3 regions of the Chryseobacterium camelliae genome follow, and region 3 is predicted to be linked to each of the others. Evidence: riboswitches for the same ligand, from Rfam matches in the RefSeq annotation. Region 3 holds a riboswitch; each other region holds the start of a gene.

Region 1 (7,008 bases), 750 kb from region 3:
GTTCGGGGCAACGGACCAGGTCGATATGCAGAATATCGGCAGGAAGGGAAACCGCCAGGGTAAGGTTATCCCTTAAACCTTCAAAATAGGTGGCAATGATCAATTTCAGATCCGGGAACTCTTTTCTGATTTCAGCATAGATGAATTCATAGGTTTCTTTAGCCTTTTCAGTAAGGTCCATTGCGAGGAATGGCTCATCAAACTGGATGTATTCCGCGCCGTGCTGTTCCAGTTCCTTCAAGATCCGGAGGTATACCGGAAGTAAATTCTGCGCTAAATCCAGTTTATCAAAACCTTCTTCCTTTTCTTTTCCGAGCAGGAGATAAGTCAGTAATCCGATGATGACAGGCTTTGCTTTGATGCCTGCTTCTTTTGCTCTGGTGAATTCCCTGATGATCCTGTCTGAAAACAGCGAGAATTCTTGATCTTTATGGAATTCAGGGACAATGTAATGATAGTTGGTGTCGAACCATTTCGTCATTTCCATCGCGGTAATGTCCAGACCTTCCTGCTGAAACCCTCTTGCCATGGCGAAGTACAAATCAGTCTCTGTTTTCCGGGAAGCAATTTCGAGGTACCGTGGCGGAATGGCTCCTACAGTAAGCGTCATATCCAGCACCTGATCGTAATACGAAAAATCGTTGCAGGGAATCAGGTCGATGCCTGCTTCGTGCTGATTTTTCCAGTGGTGTAGGGTGAGATTTTTGCCGGTTTCCAGCAGTTCATCCAGTGAAATTTTGCCTGACCAATACTGCTCGCAGGCTTTTTTGAGTTCTCTTTGGCTACCAATACGCGGATAGCCCAGAATGTGCGTTTGCATGTTCTTAAACTTTTAAATAAAACAATTATTAAAAGTTCTTCAGATGCTTCGCAATGCCAGCGCAAACAGGATCTGATCCATTGGGAATGATACTTTGAAATATATTTTCCCATGCAGCACGGCATGAGTTTTACAGGTAAATTTAAAGATGGTTGAACAGCTTAGGGCTTAGTGTTATCTGTGCCAAAGCAACTCTGTTTTCAGTCCTGATAAATTTAACCAATACATTCCGGTATCATCTTTATGACCAAAACTCCGGACCGCGGGAGCATTGTCAATCCGGAACAGGCAGGTCTCCTGACTTGTAACAGTTTCTGTCATCCTTCCCGTTTTCACAGTGGATATACTAGGACAAAAACCTTTGGGGTATTACTTACAGTTGCGCGACAGCTCGTGATTCTCACACGATTCCCTATTAATCTACTTTACGTAAAACCTTTTCCGTTTGATGAAGTATGTTAAAGAACTGTTTTCTGGAGCAAATGTAGGAATTATTTGTTTTGAAAAACCGGATGTAATTAGTTTTGGAGGTGTTTTATTGCAAAGTATGTAAAAAGATGGTATTCTTTGCAAGTCTGAGTAGCAAATCTGAGCTAAGTATATCAAGAAGCTTTAAGAAGTTTTGAGCGATAGCACCCTGTTAAACCACTTGCTCGATACGCTTTTTCAAGCTACTCGAAGTGACGGAGGTTGATCGTATAAATTTTTGATTCCAAACTCACTCAAGCTTCTAATTCATACAATTATTTCCTGCGTCACTTCGAGTAACGCAGCGAAGCGGAGTGTATCGAGAAGTTTTTGAGCAATAGTGTTCTGTTAAATCACTTCTCGATACGCTTTTTCAAGCTACTCGAAGTGACGGCTGTTTACAAAGTAAATTTTAATTATTAATTTACTACTTTAGTGTTTGTTCAGTAAAATATCTCCTCCGTCACTTCGAGTAACGCAGCGTAGCAGAGTGTATCGAGAAGTTTTTGAGCAATAGTGTTCTGTTAAATCACTTCTCGATACGCTTTTTCAAGCTACTCGAAGTGACGGCTGTTTACAAAGTAAATTTTAATTATTAATTTACTACTTTAGTATTTGTTCAGTAAAATATCTCATTCGTCACTTCGAGTAATGCAGCGCAGCGGAGTGTATCGAGAAGTTTTTGAACAATAACAGTCTGTTAAATCAGTTCCTGATATACCTTTTAAAGCTAACTTTAAGTTGCTGTTGTTTACAATACCATCAGCGTTCAAGAAAACCAATGGCCAGCTTCAGTGAAGCTTTAATGTGCAGATCTAATTCTACAGTATTCTCAAGAGGATAATAAAATTCTTTCGGGTTGACGAATACATTGTTGTACTGTGTTCTTTCACTGGCACCATCTACATCGATACCGAGGAGCTTGCCGCCTTTCTTCCTGTGCACTGTGGTTAACCCTTTAGCCGTTACTTTAGACTCAACACATCCTGCCAGGGCACCTCTGCCCAGAATATCAAAACAAATGGCTGTGTAGATACCGTTCGGAACCAACTGGCCAGGCGGAAGGATACAGGCATACAGAATATGAGGAAGATTGGTGATCCCTTTTGAGATTTGAATAGAGCAATCAATATTATCTATTGATGTGTACTGCTGTTCTAACGCATGCTTTAACCCAAGAAGTGAATCCCTGATGCTCATCATACCGGGATCATTGGTCCGTAACGGCTGTCCTTTGACCACAGGATTCAACTGCCTGAACTCACAGATGGCATTGAAATATAAACTCATGTTTTGGTATTCAGCAGTCATTAATCTATGATGATTCATCAATATAACACCAGGGTAATAGATATGTTATTCCTGCTGATAAATATGCGTCAGTTTGGCTTCCTTAATAAATTGTTCCGTTGGCGTAGCATCAGTCGCACTTTTATTGGTGAGTTCGATAAAATAGATGATGGAATTCGGGAACCTGCTGTCTTTGCAGATCATTTTGAATCGCCTTACCTGCGGACCGGTTTTCAGAAAGCTGGCTTCAGTTATCGGGCCAAGTTTCACTTGGTTTACATCAAAACCCGCTCTGGGATCTTTCTGCAGCTTTAAAAACCTTTTTTGGGTACGGTCGGTGGTTTCGTCAATGAATTTCTGCATCTGGTAGTCAGTCAGCAGCTGAGGATAAATGAGTCCCTCTTTAAGCAGCAGGGCAGTGGTTTTATCCGAAGTGTCATAATAAACCACTTTATCATCAAACCGGACTTCATTACTGCCAGGGATTATTTTACCATCGAATTTTTTATAATTTTTCTTTTTATAGCTGTTTTGGAAATGTTCCGTTGCTGCCTTGTCTTTTGCGCCCAGTTTCTCCGCCTTCTGAGCAAAAGCAGGTGCGCAAAACAGGATAGAAAGACTAAGGGTATACCATATTTTCATGAAAAAAGGATTTAAAGTAAAACGTAATAATTTATAAAATATTTTTAACTCTCAGATGCTGTATCAGCATAATAGTTTTCGCGTCCCTGATTTCTCCGGTGTCTACCATCCGCAGTGCCTCTTCATACCCGAATTCCAGGACCTCGATGTCTTCACCTTCCTCTTCAAGACCGCCGCCCTCTGCTGTTTTCATATCCTGGGCATATTCCGCAATAAAGCAATACAGGATCTCTGTAACGGCACCGGGAGACATATACGCTTCGAAAACCTTTTCCACATGAGAGATTTTATACCCGGTTTCCTCCTCAGTTTCCCTTCGGATGCATGCTTCCGGATCATCGTTATCCAGCAGCCCGGCACATACCTCAATCAGCATTCCGGTAGGGTTTCCGTTCAGGAAAGAAGGCAGCCGGAACTGACGGGTTAATATGACGGTTTTCCGTTCTTTGTCATACAGCAGAATAGCGGCACCGTTTCCACGGTCATACGCTTCTCTGCTCTGGGTCCTGACACTTCCGTTATGCATGGTTTTGTCATACGTCACTTTTTTCAGGGTATACCACTGGTCAGAAAGGATTTCAGTTTTGGTAATATGGATTTTATTGTCTTGCATAAATGAATAGGTTTGAAATACGTAAAAGCAGGTTTATTCAATAAGTCTCCTGATTTTCTTATTTGTTAATTTTATCTTTTAATAAATCTTGTAAAGCAGTATGGAGATCCGGGAACCTGAAATCGAATCCGGAATCCATTATTTTTTTTGCTGAAGCCCTTGAACCTTCCAGTACGGCTACCGAAAGTTCGCCGAAAATCAATTTCAACAGGAACGCCGGTACATTCGGCATGATAAACGGACGGTTCAGTATTCCGGCCACTTCTTTCGTAAAAGCAGCATTGGTAGTATGTTGTGGAGCAACGGCATTATAAGCGCCTTCCACGGAATTGTTTTTTACGGCATATTCATACATTGAGGCGATATCTTCAAGGTGAATCCAGGGCATATACTGCTTTCCGGTGCCCAGGGGAGAACCGATCCCGTATTCCACAGGAACCATCAACTTTTTTAAAGCGCCTTCTTTTTCAGAAAGGACCACCGCCGTGCGCAGCTTCACGACTCTTTCGGCCAGTCCGTTTTCAGTGAATTCATCGGCAACCTGTTCCCACAGGACGACGACCTCACTCAGGAAATCTTTTCCTGCCGGATCTTCTTCAGTATATATCTTTTCAGTAGTTTCCGTACCGTAATAATTGATCCCTGACGCGGAAATAAAGGATTTCAGCTTGATATTCCGGTTTCTGACACCTTCCATCAGAAGCCGGGCAGAATCAACACGACTGGAAATCAGTTCCTTTTTTCTTTCATCGGTCCATCGTTTTTCAGAAATATTGGCGCCGGCAAGATGGATGATATGGGAAACATTGTCGAAAGCAGCCTGATCTACTGTGCCTTTTTTCAGGTCCCATTCAAATTCATGGGCTTTCTTTTTTTTGCGCGTTAGGAACCTGACTCTATATTCTTTGTCCAGCTTTTCGGCCAGTTTGCGGGCAATCAATCCGTTGGCTCCGGTAATCAGGATAATTTCTTTCATAATAGGCATTTTTGTCGGGCTATCCCTGGTTTCTGACAATTAAAACAAAATCTTCTTCCAGGATTTTATATCCGTAATCATAGATAAATTTATATTCCGAACCGTTTTTGTACACTTTAAGATTTGTGAAATAATCAAAATCAAAACCTAAGCCATCAAGTTTTGACCGGGTTATTTTTGTTTTTCCTTCCGTATTCACTTCCCTGAGGATCCGGTAATTTTTCCGCAGCTTGTTGTTCACATTCCTCATCAGGTTGCTCGAGTCTTTATTCTGCTTATTGTTATAGGCATTCCGGCAGGCATCATTGCAGAATTTTTTGTCTGACCGGCCGATGATTTTTTCGCCGCATTCTAAACAGTTCATGGCTGATCTTTTTAACAGGATGTGAATGTTGATGTCTTTTTTTTAGCAGCTTCTTAAATCGGTTGTGTGCAGGGTAGCTTCTGTTAGGCGTCAGGTTGTTGAAGAACAGGGCGGTCAGCAATAAGATAAGGCAGCCGCTTAAGACGGGAGAAATAACATACCAATAGCCCAGCTCAGGGATTTTTCCGGTAGAACTTACTGCAATGAGGGCAGTAGCACCTCCCGGCGGATGCAGGGTTTTGGTATACTGCATCAATATGATGGAAAAGGCCACGGCAAGAGGTGCCGAAAGCCAGATGATATCCGGAACAATTTTGTAAATGGTAACTCCTACCAATGCTGAAATCACATGGCCGCCCACAAGGTTCCTCGGCTGTGCCAGCGGGCTTTGTATCGCTCCGTAAATCAGCACGCTGGAAGCCCCGAAAGATCCGATCAGAAAAATATTTTCCGTAGCGGCGAGAGAATGCGACTGGATAAAGGCAATGATGCCGATTCCGAAGAAAGCTCCGAGGAAAGACCAGAAGTGTTCCCTGTAATCAACCAGTGTTTCACGGTAAATGACATATCTGGAAACCCTGAATGTTCTTTGTATTGTTTTTTTCATTGCTGTAAACTCATAAATGTCGAATGAAGGAAAAAATGACGCTGCATAAAATTGATTGATCTAGTATTGGTAAACCGTCAGCATCCCTTCTTCCATTCAAATATACGTAATTATCCGTTTGCAAACGACTACAAATGAATTTAAATAGTTTTTAACCGGATATGGAAGTGTACATCTGCAATCTTTGCAACAGAGATCCGGAAAAACAGTGAGCGTCAAGGATCTGAAAACTAATCTTTTAAAAATTAATATTATGTCACTAAGAAACAAAGTAACCCTGATCGGGTACACAGGAAAAGAAGTTGAAATGGTAAACTTCGACAACGGGAATGTAAAAGCTCAGGTATCGCTTGCAACAAGCGACCATTACACCAACGCAAAAGGTGAGAAAGTAGAGGAGACCCAATGGCATACGCTGGTAGCCTATGGAAAAGTAGCGGATATCTTCCAGAAGTATGTGCATAAAGGCAAAGAAATTTCCGTAGAAGGAAAGCTCATGTATCGATCTTATGATGATAAGGAAGGCATCAAGAGATACATTACCGAAATAAGAGTGGATGAAATACTGCTGTTAGGAGGCAAATAACCGTAAAAACATGCATGATGAAAGTAAAAATTTTTAAAATCAGACTTCCGGAAGAATTTCTCTATGATGATCAGAGAGCACTGGATAGCTTTCTGGCAACCCGGGAAATCATAAAAGTGGAAACAGCATTTGTACAGGATGAGAACTACTGGTCTGTTGTACTGTATTTTGAAGAGCTTAAAAGCTCTCAGAATACCGTCAGGGATCCGAAGACGGTAAAATATTCTGCCGCAGACAGCGATGAGCTGAACACCGATGAAGAAAAAATCCTCGATGCCCTGAAGTTCTGGCGTTCGGAGAAAGCAAGGGAACAGAACCTTCCTACATATTTCATTGCCACCAATAAAGAACTGCTGTCTGTAGCCAAATACAAGCCGGCCAGGAAAGAAGAACTGCTGGATATCAAAGGCTTCGGGAAACATAAGATAGAAAATTACGGAGCAGAAATCCTCGAGATCCTGGAAAACGTATAAGACACACAGCACAAATGATGATCTGGCCGGAGCGCAAATGCCGTTCCGGCTTTTATTGTGCCGGTAAGTCCGCTCAATTCACTATTTTTGCAGCAGCATTATTATTAATTATTCATCAATTATACAATGAAATCAGGTTTAGCAAAAGGAACGAGGGATTTTACCGCTC
Region 2 (7,008 bases), 2.0 Mb from region 3:
CTGTTCTGAAGACAGATGATGGAGCCTTTCTTATCTGAATGAGAGGTGATTAATGAGGTCAGACATCAATACCTTAAACCTTGACAGGGTTTGAAACCCTGTCAAGGTTTAACAATACATATCTATTAACATTAATGTCTTATTCATAAAATCTATGCAGTTGCTATCCTTATCATACTAATTAATGAAAAAATTCCCGTAAGAACTTCAAAAATTAACAATCATGTAATTTCTTATTCGTAAAATTACAGTATTCTTACCAAAACTTTTTTATTATGAAAAAATTACTATTGTGTATCGTTGCGGGAGGACTGGCGTATGCGCAGGCCCCTTCAGGATACTACAGTTCGGCCAACGGCCTTTCGGGGGCTTCGCTGAAAACGGCGTTAAGCAGCATCATTACCAACGGGCATCAGGATAAAGGCTACAGCGGACTCTGGACCGGCTACAAAACGACGGATATTGACAAAAATTACGAAAATGACGGTTCTATCCTGGATATCTATTCAGAAAAACCGAACGGAGCGGACCCGTATAAATACACTCCCGGCACCAACCAGTGCGGCACCTATTCGGTGGAGGGCAACTGCTACAACCGGGAACATCTTGTACCGCAGAGTCTATTTAATGAAGCTTCACCCATGGTCTCTGACATCCATTTTATCCGGGCTACGGACGGGAAAGTGAACGGTATGAGAAGCAACTATCCTTTCGGGAAAGTAGGAACCGCTACATTTACTTCAAAAAACGGTTCTAAACTGGGGAACAGCACTTCTTCAGGCTATTCAGGAACTGTATTTGAGCCTATCGATGAGTTCAAAGGGGATATTGCCCGAATGATCTTTTACTTCGTAACGCGGTACCAGAGCAAGCTATCATCGTTCTCTTCCGGAAATATGCTGGGAAGTTCAGCGTATCCGGGATTACAGACGTGGGAATTGAATGTGCTGCTGGCCTGGCATAACCAGGACCCGGTGTCACAGGCTGAAATCAACAGGAATAACGCTTCGTATAATTTCCAGGGAAACCGGAATCCGTTTATAGACAATCCGGACTATGTAAATAAGATCTGGGGATCCGGATCATCAGGAGGCGGTTCTACCGGAGGAGGTACGCCTTCAACCAGTACCTGTGTGTCTGAAACGTTCGAAACCATTCCTTCATCTGATGCTTCTACCTATGCCACCAGAAACTGGAGCAACGGCGGTATGACGTGGACGGCCACCGATGCCAGAACAGATCAGACGATCTCCAGTAAAGCTATTACCATCAGAAACGGATCGGTTCAGTCCGGAACTTCTGCCAACGGAATAGGCTCGCTTACCGTAACCACGCAGCTTAAATTTTCAGGAAGCACAGGAACGCTTGACGTTCAGGTAAACGGAACCAAAGTAGGAACGGTTCCGTACAGCAGCAATGCGGTAACCACCACTCTCAGCAATATCAATATTTCCGGAAATGTTTCCGTAAACCTGGTGAATACGGGCTCCGGCAACAGGGTCGCCGTTGATAACCTGAGCTGGACGTGCTATTCGGGAACTTCCAGACAAAGCATGATGACTTCCAGCAAGGATCAGGCAGCAGACTCCCAGACACTCCGTATCTATCCGAACCCTGTTACAGGTCAGGAAATCTCGGTAAAAGGCAATACCGCAAATATCAACAAAGCTGAAATTTACGATTCCCGTGGAAAACTTATTCAGACGATTGAAAAACCGTTCAGGGAAGGCAGCACGATCAGGATTAAAAAGCTTGAACAGGGCGTATATATGCTCAGATTAGGCGAAACTGTCCTGAAGTTTATCGTTCAGTAAATACTGTATTAAATATGAAAAATCCGTTTCAGATCCCTGAAACGGATTTTTTTTATCTGAGCATGCGGTTGATTATCTCCCTTGAAGCTCTCTTATTCTCTCCTGCATCAGTTCCGGATCCGAAAGGGCATCCGCTCCGATTAAGACGAAAACGAAAATAAAATAAATGATAGCGAGAACGCTCAGTACGATTCCTATAATACTCAATATCCTTCCGGTATTCAGGTTATTATAATTGGAATACATCCCCGGATTCTGCATGTACAGGGCATTGTCTTTTTTGTACAGCACGAGCCCGATGATTCCGGCTACAATTCCGGGAAGGCCGTAGCAGCAGCAGGTAACGATTGATAAAATCCCTAAAACGAGCACTGCCGTTGCATTGGGTAATTTCTGTTGGTCCATAGTTTATGATTTTAATGTTAAATGTTCATATACTGAAAAAAATGTTTATAAAAATAAGAAAATACCATGACTACTGAATTGATAATAGCCAGAAAGATGAGCACGTTCCCATAATTTCTTTTGCGGTCTGTAAAATTAAGCACCACAGTCCCTATAAAAAGCAACAGCGTATATACTGCCGGAAACATATGGAACGCCTCTGAAAACCTTCCCTCAAAAACCATTACCATGGCCCGCTGTGCACCGCAACCGAAGCATTCGAAACCGAAAAACTTTTTGGTGGGACAGGGCAGCATGAAGTCTTCAATTTTCATATGGATATTTTAAGCCTGATAAAATTAAGAAGAAATTTTAGCTCTGGCATACTGATGCGGGAAGAAACAGCTTTCTTTTTTTTCAAAAGCGCCGTGAACAGCGGTATAAGGGTTCCTCAGAATTTCCCTCGCAATGAAAATGAGGTCTGCTTCACCGTTCTGAAGTATTTGCTCTGCCTGGTCCACCTCCGTAATAAGGCCGACAGCTGCGGTCTGTACGTCTGCTCCGTTCCTTACTTCTGAAGAAAAAGGCACCTGGTACCCCTGATGCACAGGAATTTTAGCTCCATGGATATTCCCGCCGCTGGATACGTCAACAAGGTCTACGGAATGCTTTTTAAGTTCTGCGGCCAATCGGGTGCTGTCTTCCACATCCCATCCGTTCTCGGCATATTCAGTCCCGGAAATCCTGACAAATAAGGCTACATCCTGATTGAGTTCCTCGTTAACAGCGTCTACGATTTCGAGTAAGAAACGGATGCGGTTCTCAAAGCTTCCTCCGTATTCATCAGTCCTGATATTGGATAACGGTGACAGGAACTGGTGAACCAGGTATCCGTGTGCCGCGTGGATTTCAATAACATCAAATCCTGCGAAGACAGCTCTTCTTGCGGCTTCTTTAAAATATTGTACCTGTTCCCGGATCTCTTCTTTGGTAAGTGCATGCGGAATCCTTTCGGACGGATGATAGGGAATGGAACTCGGCGCAATGGTCTCCCAGCCTTCCTCAAGCGGGATCTGCACATTGTTCCAGGTAGATCCTTTCCTGCCGGAATGCGCCAGCTGAATCCCGATTTTGCTTTCGGAGTAAAAATGCACGAACTCAACGATCCTCTTCAAGCATTCTGCCTGTTCGTCATTCCAGATGCCCATGCAGTGGTTGGTAATCCTTCCCCGCGGCTCCACTCCCGTGGCTTCCACGATCAGGAGGCCGGTTCCGCCCTGTGCCCTGCTTCCGTAATGGACAAAATGAAAATCGTTCGCCAGGCCCTCTTCACAGGAATACATGCACATCGGCGACATGACCCAGCGGTTTTTCAGCTCTACATTTCTGAATTTGATAGGTGTATACAACATGTTTAATCTGAATTTAAATTTAAAATTTCGGGCAAAAGGTAATATTATTGCCCACGTGATCGAAAAAAGCTAATTTTATGCCCCTTTTTTAATTCAGGGACCCCATGAAAAAAGAAACCCATATCCGCTATGAATATTTTAAGGACAGGAGCGCGCTGAACGGCATGGAACAGCAACTGCTGGACAAAGCCAGAGAGGCCCGCGCAAAAGCCTATGCTCCTTATTCCAACTTCCTGGTAGGCTGCGCCGTGCTTCTGGAGAACGGGGAAATCCATACCGGCAGCAATCAGGAAAATGCGGCGTTTCCTTCGGGCCTCTGTGCAGAAAGGACGGCCATATTCTGGATTTCCGCTAATTTTCCGGATGTCCGGGTAAAAAAAATATTTGTGGTGGGCGGACCCAGGATCTCCCAGGAAGCGCATCCGCCAATTCCGCCGTGCGGAGGCTGCCGCCAGAGCCTGATGGAGTACGAAACCAAGCAGCAGGAAAACATTGAGCTCTACTTCGCCAGCATGAATGATGAAGTGTATAAAGTAGATGCCATCAAAGACCTTTTGCCTTTTTACTTTGACGGGACATTTTTGTAATCCGTTTTTATAAGATCCGGATCTTTTGTATCATGCACAGCCTCCTAGCCCAGATAGCAGCGGTTACCCCGCAGCGGAACGGACTGTGCGGCTGCGCGAGGAGTATGAGCGGATAGCTGGAAAAAGCTCCTGATTCTATTTAAAGTATGTCGCATTAGCTACGCCTCAGGTTTTCAGCCCATATACCCTGCCGGTGCCTCAGTAATTTTCTTTGATGCTGCATCATTTTGAATTTCAGCTTAAAAGTTTATCTTTGCAAAAATTTTGGTTTCCAATGTATTGGAATTAATAGGGAATCGGATGAAAATCCCGAGCTGTCCCCGCAACTGTAAATCGCGATAAGATGTTCTGCACTACAGCCACTGTAACCATGGGAAGGCGCAGAATGCGAAAGCCAGGAGACCTGCCAGAATCTAACTAAAAAATCTATTGCTTTCGGAGGAAAAGCGAATGAATATGAATATAAAAAAGTCTTTAGCACTGGCCTTTTCGGCGTACGGATGTTTTCTTTTCGGACAGGAAAAGATCATTGATACTGTGTATATTTTCGACAGCCAGATGAATAAGGTCAAGCGTTTTCATCAGGTGAATACGATCAGTCCGGAAGACGTTAAGAAAAACAGCACCAACCTTTCTGAACTGCTGCGTTTCCAGTCTCCCGTTTACATCAAAGAAAACGGCCGCGGCGCAGTTTCTTCCCCCTCTTTCCGGGGAACGAGTGCAGGCCATACCGCCGTGGTTTGGAACGGCATCAACATCAATTCCAATTTCCTGGGTCAGGCAGACCTCAACAACATCCCTCTTTTCGGGTATGACCGGCTGGAAGTAAAATCCGGCGGCGGAAGCGTGCAGTACGGAAGCTCAGCCATAGGCGGAAGCATCCACCTGAACGACCAGCTGGAATTCGGGAAAGGATTTCAGGGAAGCCTGTATTCGGAAGCAGCCTCCTTCGGGACGTACATTAATTTTGCGAAAGCAGGGTTCAGCAATGACCGTTTCAGCTTTAAGGCATCTGCCCATTACTCCATCAGCCAGAATGATTATGAGGTAAAGGAAAAAGAATATATCAACCGCAACGGAAGGTATTATAATACCACCTTCAACATCGGGACTTCGTATAAATTAAGCAGCCACCACATTATTTCCTGGCAAAGCCAGATGTTTGACGCATCCCAGCGCTATCCTATTTTTGTGGAAAACGGCAACAAAACAAAATACAACGCGCAGACTTTGCGGAGCCTTGTTGCATGGGATTTCCGTCAAAGCACCTTTACCAACAGCCTGAAAGCAGCTTATACAGAGGATAATTTCCAGTATTTCGGAGATATAGACCAACCGAAGACCAGCGGTGCAGACGGAAAAAACTACATCATTAAAAATGATCTCAATTATTTCATAACACCGAAGATCAACGTGAATGCCATTGGGGAATTCCAGGTGAATACGGCGGAAGGATACCAGTCGGGCCTCGGCAGCATCAGAAGGAATATGGGTTCTGTGGCAGGGCTGTTGCGCTACTTCCCTACTGAAGACCTTCGTTTTGAAGCCGGTGTTAAAAAAGATTTTGTAGAGGATATCACTTCTCCCGTCCTGTTTTCATTTTCAGGAAAATGGACTGCTGTGAAATGGTACAGCACCGGCATGAATGTTTCAAGGAACTTCAGGATCCCTTCTTTTAATGACCTATACTGGAAACAGGGCGGAAACACGAATCTTGTCCCGGAAACTTCGCTGAATGTGGATATGGACCATGAATTCAGGTTCGGAAGTTTAAAACTTACCCTGAGTCCGTATTTTATGCATATCAAAAACTACATCAACTGGCTGCCGACTCCTTACGGCTACTGGGCTGTCTTCAATACCTACAGGGTAGATTCATACGGACTGGAATCACAGGTTACCTATGAAAAGCAGTTCGGAAAGCATGGATTAAAGCTGAACGGAGGATATACCTATGCCAGGTCCATCAACAAGCAGACGGACAAGCAGATGGTGTATGTTCCGATCCACAAAGCCGTAGCCAGCATCGATTACCGTTACGATTTTCTCAGAGTATATGTCCAGGGACTGTTCAACGGGCTTACCTATACCACGACAGATGAAAAGAAAGCCGATGCACTGGATCCGTATTTTGTCCTTAACGCAGGGTTTTCAGGAACTCTGAACAAAAAATATACACTAGGGCTGAAGGTAAACAATATTACTGATACAGTTTACGAAACGGTATCTTATTACCCCATGCCTAAAAGGAATTACAGTATTTACGCAACCATTAATTTTTAAAATTTTAGTATAATGAAAATAACAAGACTCTTACAATTTATTTTTGCCTTCACCATCCTGTTTGCCGTATCGTGTAGCAGTGATGATGAAATAACCCAGGAAATCTACTACGGAAACGGATTCCTGCTTACCAACGAAGGAAATTTCGGAAAGCCGAACGCTGATGTAACCTTTGTCAGCAGCGACCTGAGCCTTAAACAGGACAACCTTTTCTCCAGCAACAATGGCGGAAGCAACCTTGGGGATGTACTTCAGACCATTGTATTCAACGGTGAAAATGCTTATCTCGTACTGAATAACACCAACAAAATCCAAATCGTTAACCGATATAATTTTAAAAGCACGGGTGAAATCACCAACCAGATCAACCAGCCGCGTTATATGGCCTTTGCCAACAACAATATTTACGTAACCAATGACAAGTACGGCGGTGAAAAATATGTGAGCATTTATAAAGCCGCTGACCTTTCTTTTGTAAAGAAAATTTCTTTTTCCAGTACTGATGCAGCTGAACGAGTGGTTGCTGCA
Region 3 (7,008 bases):
TCAGCGAGCACGCAGCTTGCCCCGCCGTGCATAATTCCGAATGGCTGATGTATTCTCGGCAAAACCGGCATTGTTGCGGTTAAGGTCTCATTCTCAAGATCAATATCCGTAAACTTAATGTCAAGCGTTTTCGGAAATGTTTCGTCACCCCAATCGTTGATGTATGCCAGTATTTCTTCCTTGGTGCCCTGCATGGTTTTGTAATTTAAGTTGTTAAAAGTAATGAGTAATGGGTAATTAGTTTACAACTATACTATAATTTTAATAAGCTATCTAATGTCTGAAGTCTGATATCTGATGTCTGAAATCTTACATCTAACTCCTAATTCCCCATAATATTCGGATTCCAGTTGGCCGGAACTTTCGGGCCGATGTCATTCTTGATATAATAATCCTGTATTTCTGCCATGATTTCTTCATACGGAACAGAAGCAATCCTTTCATACGGGATGGTGTATCCCAGATAAACGGTTTTCCGCTTAAAATCTCCGGCTGCCAGAACAATGGGAACTTTGGCTGCCAGTGCCATATGGTAAAACCCTTTCCTCCATTTCGGTACCCAGCTCCGCGTTCCTTCAGGTGTAATCACGAGGCTGAAATCATCTTTTTCAAACTGTTTGGCTACGAAGTTGACCAGATCGTTTTTCTGGCTCCTGTCAATACCTATTCCGCCCAGTCCTCTCACTGCGCTTCCGTACCATGCTTTGGTATGGGCATCTTTAATAATGATTTTCAGGGGCTTTTTCAGGGACCAGTAGGCAAGGTTGCCGAGGATGTACTCCATATTATGCGTATGGGGAGCAACAACAAGGATGCACCGGTTGAGTACGTTAACATCGCCCTGCAGAACGACTTTCCAGCCCATAAGCTTCAGCAATAGTTTGCCGATCAGTGTTTTCATAGATCTTACATTAAAGCAAAAAAGTATAACCAAAGTGGTTATACTTTACAAATATATTGAAATATTATTTCTTAAAACAAACCGGTGATGAAATCAACGACTTTTATAACGATTTCTAATGCGACCTGTACCATTGTGATTATTTTTTTTGTTGGGATTATTAATTTTGTACGAAGATAAAACTATTTGGTGAAATATCAATATCAAAACAGCATTTTTTTTATTTTTCTGAGAGAAGAAGGGTGTGAATTTCAAACGGTTGCTTTCCATTCACACCTTCAAACCACTCTCTACCGTTTATTATTTGGTTTTTATAGAAATTTCATTTTTCCCTTCATTTACCTTGATGTCTACATCTCCGTTCTTGAAGTTTTTCTTGATGTTGGTCTTGATGGAATCCATTACTTTGTTGGCTTCGGATTCAGGAACTTTTTTACCGTTGATGATGATGCTGTCTTCATCTTCTGAATTGTATTCGATGGTAGATCCGTTTACGGTAATCTTGTTTTTTTCAATCCTGATATTTCCGTTATCGTCTCTTTCCTGGTCATTATCGTTGATTCCGTCTGCATTGAGGTCTCCGTCGAAACTGATTTCGTCATTTTTTGCCGGAATGACTACGGTTTTTAAAGGAAGTACAAGTTCATAATCAATATTGTAGCTTCTGAATCGGTGGTCGTAAGGATATTTGATGTAATTCGGAAGGATAATTCTGTTGTTTATTACATCAACCGGAATACTTACATTCAATGGTAAATTATATCCTTTAGCTTCTTTTTTGATGATCAGGTAAGGCGCCTTAACATCGGCTTTTCTTGTCACGTCAAGGTGGATCCAGTCTTTTTTGTATACTGATACTTTGTCGGAATAAAGATCATCATCGTATGCTGTGAAATTCTGAGGAATGGTGACCTGCTTAACATCTACGTATAATGTATCAGACTTCGTATCGATGGCAATCTCTTCGGTATCTTCCTTATGTCCTTTGAAGAGCATTTCTCTTTTCGCCATACTTACACCGAAATAGCTTCCTAATGCAATCAGACTAAGGAAAAGTGCGCCCAGCACCCAGCCTATATTTTTCAGTTTTGTTTTTGGGGAGAAAATTCTGATGCTCAGCAGGCTGAAGATAATCGCCGGGATCAGGGAACCGATAACCATTATTGCTACCAGGACTTTATCCAGGCCATTGTCATCCATATAAAACCGCATCTCATTAGCTCCCGGGAAATTGGAATTGATCCCGAAAAGCCCAAACAATACGAAAGTTCCTACAATACTTCCTACAGCCATAATGACAAAGATTCCGCCGATGATGTATTTCAGCACATTCCACACTCCGCTGCCGGCGTTGTTGATGTAAGGCTTATTTTCGATATAAATCTCTCCGACCCTCTGAGTAGACTCGTTGGCAAACTGTACCAGCTTGTTGGACTCATTCTTAAGATTGTCGAAATTCATTGGCTTTCCCTTCATTTTCAGGAAATCAGCGGCGGTCTCTGCTTTGGGCAGGACTGCCCAAAGAATAATATACAGTAAGAATACCAGAGTGGAGGAAACCGCTGCCGTAAAGATTCCCAGGATGAAAATCCCCAGCCAGATCGCTCTCATTGCTGTAATATCCATTCCTACATAATGGGCAAGACCTGCGCATACCCCGGCGATTTTCTGTCTTTCCGGATCACGGAACAGCTGCTTTTTATCTGTAGCCTCGGTTCCCGGAGCATATGTTTTCTTGGTGTTTTTTTCAGAATAGTAAGCCTCTTCTTGCTCTTCGATTTTTTCAGGGCTCCCGATCTGTGCAATCACCCTTTCTACGTCTGTATCGTTGATTACTTCGCGTTTGGACATGGAATCCCTGAAGATTTCAACCATCCTGATTTCGATGTCGTGCATTACCTCGTCTGCTTCTTCAGCATCCAGTGAGCTCCGGAGTGCATTGAGATAATCGCTGAGTTTTATATAAGCATGCTCTTCTATGGTGAAAGAAAAACCTGCGAGTCCTATTGAGAGTGTCTTGTTCATAGCTTTGTTTTTTAATGGTTTTGAGTAATTTGGTTAACCGAGTTGGTGAGGTCATTCCAGGTATTCTGGAGCTCGTCTAAAAACAGTTTCCCTTTTGCGGTAATCTGGTAATACTTTCTGGGTGGGCCGCCGGTAGATTCTTCCCAACGATAGGAGAGGAATTCCCCGTTTTTAAGTCTGGTCAGGAGAGGGTAGAGGGTTCCTTCCACGACATCCAGTTTTCCTTTTTTCAGTTCATCAATAAGATCAGACACATACATTTCCCGGTGGTTGATGAGACTCAAAATACAGAATTCCAGAATCCCTTTCCGCATTTGCGCTTTGGTATTTTCGGTATTCATTTTTAATAAGTTTTAATGAGTTATATTTTCAGTCTCCGGTTCCTAGCTAGTTGAACCTTCTCTGATTTTACATTACAAAGATATGTAATTAAAATGGTATTATGCAATACAAAGTAGTGAAAAAATATTTTATTTTATATTAATTGATTGATAATCAATAATATAAATTTTTAATGAATTTTGAGGGGGAGCCGAAAAGGATTATTTAGATGGGATTTTTTACTATTTTTCCGGATACCTTTACCGGTCTCAGCGTGACTAATGCCTTCTTTTCTACCTGGTCGTGAGAAGATATAAAGCTGAACTGCTGATAAAATTTACGGACAATCAGCACCATTTCCATCATGGCGAAATGTTCCCCGATGCACAGCCGTGGTCCGGCTCCGAAAGGATAATAGGCAAAGTTCCGGGCATTCTCATCGTCAAAACGTTCCGGAATAAAGGCTTCCGGATCTGCCCAGTATTTAGGGTTTCTATGCAGGCCGCTGATGTACAGGATGATCTGGGTACCTTTTCCCCAGGAATAGTCTTTGAAATGGTCGTCCTCGAGTGCTTCCCGGTCAATGCCCCATGCCGGCGGATGCAGCCGCATCGCTTCCTTAATGATATTGACGGTGTAGGATTTTTTCATCAGGGATTCCGGAGTGAAAACCTCTTCACCCAACCCGGAAATTTCGTTCCTTAAAGCCTGTTCCGCCTCAGGATGCCTGCTGATCTCAAAAAGATAAAGCTTAATGCGTTGGCTGTCGTTTCATGTCCGGCGATAAACAGGATAAGCATTTCATCAACCAGCTGTTCATCGGTCATGGGAAGCTGGGTATCTTCATACCTTGCATTGATCATCATATCAAGCAAATCGTGCTTTTCTTCACCGGATGCGCGCCTTTTATCCAGGATCTCCTGAATGATCTTTCTCGCCCGTTCACTTTTCCGGATGTTCTTCCCGGTAATCCCGAGGATATCCATGGCCTTGGTGTAAAAAGGAAGCCGTACTTCTCTGGTGAAAACTTCCTGGATTTCAGTGATGATCCTGCCCAGTTCATGGACTTTAGCCTGGTCGATATCAGAACTGAACAGAGTTTTGGCTACGATATCAAAAGCCAGTTGATGGAAAAAATGGTACAGGTCGGTTTCTTCCTGGCCTTTAAACAGCAGCAGCGACCGGTCGATTTCCTCTTCCATAATGGAAACCAGGCTGCTGATCTTCGCTTTGCTGAATCCCGGCTGTATGAGCCTTCGCTGCTGAAGCCAGTCTTTTCCGTTATTGGTAAGCAGCCCCTTCCCCAGATACTTCCTGAGGGTAACCGACTGGATTTCAGATTTAAAATAATTCCTGTGGTTCTCTTTAAGGATGTACTCCACAAACTCCTGATCCTGGGTAAAGATGAACTTTTTGTCAGCAAAGGAAGCATTGATGAAGTAATGGTCGCCGGCAATCCGGTGGTTCCTGCTGATGACTTCCAGCGGATGGTTAACCCCTTTTAACAAAGAATATAATTTATCAAGTCCGGTAATTTCTGTAGGGTAGTGGAAGGGTGAAGGCATACTGAATATTTGTTATCTAAAGGTAAAGAATATATATGATACCCTTAAATGAATTATTTTTGCAGTATGAAAATACAAAAGGAAATAAATTTCATCTTAGCCGTAGACGCTTTGAAAAATGTACAGAGAAGAAATTATAATGCTGATGATACCCGGCGGGAAAATACGGCCGAACATTCCTGGCAGATCATCATCCTTGCCCAGATCCTTTATCCGTACGCGAAATGCAGTGCGGATATCGACCTTCTGCGGGTGATCAGGATGCTTTCCATCCATGACCTGGTGGAAATTGAAGCCGGAGATACCTTTTTGTTTGATGAACAGGCAATGGTCGGGAAGTTTGAGCGCGAAAAACAGTCTGCCAAAAATATTTTCGGGATCCTGGATGAACCGATCCGCTCGGAATTTTTTAACCTCTGGCTGGAGTTTGAAGAAGAGCAGACTCCGGATGCTATTTTCGCCTGTGCCATAGACCGTATCATGCCGTTCATCCTGAACTCCCATACATCAGGGAAGAGCTGGACAGAAGCCGGCGTAACGGAAAAGCAGGTGAGGAAGATGCTTGAACATGCCATTGGCAGGGCTTCCGATGAAATGGGTGAGGCATTTGAGATGCTGCTGACGAAATGCCTGGACAATCAAAAGATTGTCAAAGAGCTGTAATAATAAGGCTTGCGGCGGCCGGAGGCCGCTGCAAGCCACTGATGTATTTATAATATAGGAGTTGGTTTCTTGAACTCATCAATGGATACAAAAGTGAAATCCCCGACAATAGCTTTTTCACGCTCATAAGAATACATCTGTTCCGTGTAGATCTCAACACTTACCTTCATACTGGTGGTTCCCACGTGTGCTACTTTACCGATCAGCTCTACAATGGTCCCGGCAGGAATCGGTTTTTTAAAGTCGATCTTGTCGCTGCTTACCGTAACCACCCTTTTCCGGGCAAAACGGGTAGCGGTAATAAAGGCGACTTCATCCATCAGCTGCATGGCGGTCCCTCCGAACAGGGTATCATAATGATTGGTGGTATTAGGGAAAACGGCTTTAAAAATTCTGGTTTCCGAGGCTTCAATTCTTTCTTCTGTTGTCATTATTGCATTGTTATATTAAAGCGAATGGAGCCGTTGAGCAGAATAATGACAGCAGGAACATACGATGTTCCCGTAAGCATTCATCAGATCAATCAACTTCAGATCGCGAAAGTTTTTTGTATAGAGGAAAGGCAGGTCTCCTGACTCATACCGTCTTTATTTCCTTCCCATGCTTCTGCACAGTGGATCATCAATAAAGATTTAAGGTACTTACAGTTGCGCGACAGTTCGTGATTTGCACACGATTCCCTTTTCATCTGCGTTAAGCAGAACCGGTTCCTGTGATGAATAAGCGATAAAACTTTTCAGGGCAAAAGTACGGATAAAACGTGAAAAGAAAAGGTTATTCAGGATTTTTATAAATGATCTGGCTGATCACCCTTCCTTCCTTAATCGTCCACAGCGTAGTATAGCGGTTTTCACCTGACCCGTTGATCATATAAAGGAAAATATGGTCGTCATCAATGGAAGTTACCCCTACATGATTGAAATCCATGGTGGGCTGGAACATATTTTTAATGGCTTCCCGCACAAATACGGATCCTCTTCCGGGCTGCTGGACGCGGATGGACTTGATCTCCGTCATTCCTTCCGGAAGCTGGTTGCTGATGCCCCATGGTTTTACTTTATCAATCGTCAGGATATTTCCGCTGGCATCTTTTTCCTGTTTGCGGTAGCCGGCATTGGAAGGATAGACATCAATAATCACTTTGGATCTCTGGGATACAGGAATTTTGGAATTGCTGTTATCGGTAAAAATAAGTGACCTTCCATTCTTGGATTTGGATGGGGTAAACTGGGGAAGCTGGTCGATAAAGGCAATGCGGTCTTTATTCACCATCCCTTCCTTATCCAAAGTTTCGTAACGCACAAAAGGCTTGCCGTCGTCCTGTTTCTCAGGGTATTTGATCCAGATCCATTCCGTTTCCCCGGGTGCCGTTTTTACATACACGAAAACATCGCCTTTACGCATCCTGATCTTATCGACAATCTTCCGGTAATTGTCCTTCGGTACGCGTACCATGGCATATCCTTCTTCAGCTTTTACCACTCCGAACGGTACTTTAGACTGCCCCGGTACAAAGGCCAGAGAAAAAATAGT

What was found. A riboswitch is a leader RNA that binds a small molecule or an ion and turns the genes downstream of it on or off. The one in region 3 is predicted to bind cobalamin.
Region 1: it holds a riboswitch for cobalamin, as region 3 does, so the genes downstream of both, metE (5-methyltetrahydropteroyltriglutamate--homocysteine S-methyltransferase) here and CGB83_RS06240 (acyl-CoA thioesterase) in region 3, are expected to answer to the same signal.
Region 2: it holds a riboswitch for cobalamin, as region 3 does, so the genes downstream of both, CGB83_RS17525 (TonB-dependent receptor plug domain-containing protein) here and CGB83_RS06240 (acyl-CoA thioesterase) in region 3, are expected to answer to the same signal.

What each region holds. Positions count from the first base shown of each region.
Region 1 is NZ_CP022986.1:630,589-637,596, reverse strand. Features, by position in the region: gene metE (5-methyltetrahydropteroyltriglutamate--homocysteine S-methyltransferase) at 1-820, opposite strand, end outside; cobalamin riboswitch at 1,091-1,275, opposite strand; gene CGB83_RS02920 (hypothetical protein) at 2,051-2,578, opposite strand; gene CGB83_RS02915 (hypothetical protein) at 2,645-3,220, opposite strand; gene nudK (GDP-mannose pyrophosphatase NudK) at 3,252-3,833, opposite strand; gene CGB83_RS02905 (TIGR01777 family oxidoreductase) at 3,892-4,809, opposite strand; gene CGB83_RS02900 (hypothetical protein) at 4,829-5,173, opposite strand; gene CGB83_RS02895 (HPP family protein) at 5,112-5,780, opposite strand; gene CGB83_RS02890 (single-stranded DNA-binding protein) at 6,034-6,366, shown strand; gene CGB83_RS02885 (HRDC domain-containing protein) at 6,381-6,839, shown strand; gene hisS (histidine--tRNA ligase) at 6,966-7,008, shown strand, end outside.
Region 2 is NZ_CP022986.1:3,795,986-3,802,993, reverse strand. Features, by position in the region: gene CGB83_RS17550 (endonuclease) at 276-1,814, shown strand; gene CGB83_RS17545 (CCC motif membrane protein) at 1,887-2,219, opposite strand; gene CGB83_RS17540 (DUF2752 domain-containing protein) at 2,237-2,533, opposite strand; gene namA (NADPH dehydrogenase NamA) at 2,558-3,610, opposite strand; gene cdd (cytidine deaminase) at 3,715-4,197, shown strand; cobalamin riboswitch at 4,446-4,622, shown strand; gene CGB83_RS17525 (TonB-dependent receptor plug domain-containing protein) at 4,654-6,480, shown strand; gene CGB83_RS17520 (DUF5074 domain-containing protein) at 6,493-7,008, shown strand, end outside.
Region 3 is NZ_CP022986.1:1,379,640-1,386,647, reverse strand. Features, by position in the region: gene CGB83_RS06275 (PaaI family thioesterase) at 1-194, opposite strand, end outside; gene CGB83_RS06270 (1-acyl-sn-glycerol-3-phosphate acyltransferase) at 323-901, opposite strand; gene CGB83_RS06265 (PspC domain-containing protein) at 1,202-2,926, opposite strand; gene CGB83_RS06260 (PadR family transcriptional regulator) at 2,938-3,267, opposite strand; partial or broken gene CGB83_RS20440 (cytochrome P450) at 3,473-4,812, opposite strand; gene CGB83_RS06245 (HD domain-containing protein) at 4,879-5,475, shown strand; gene CGB83_RS06240 (acyl-CoA thioesterase) at 5,523-5,906, opposite strand; cobalamin riboswitch at 6,020-6,199, opposite strand; gene CGB83_RS06235 (hypothetical protein) at 6,250-7,008, opposite strand, start outside.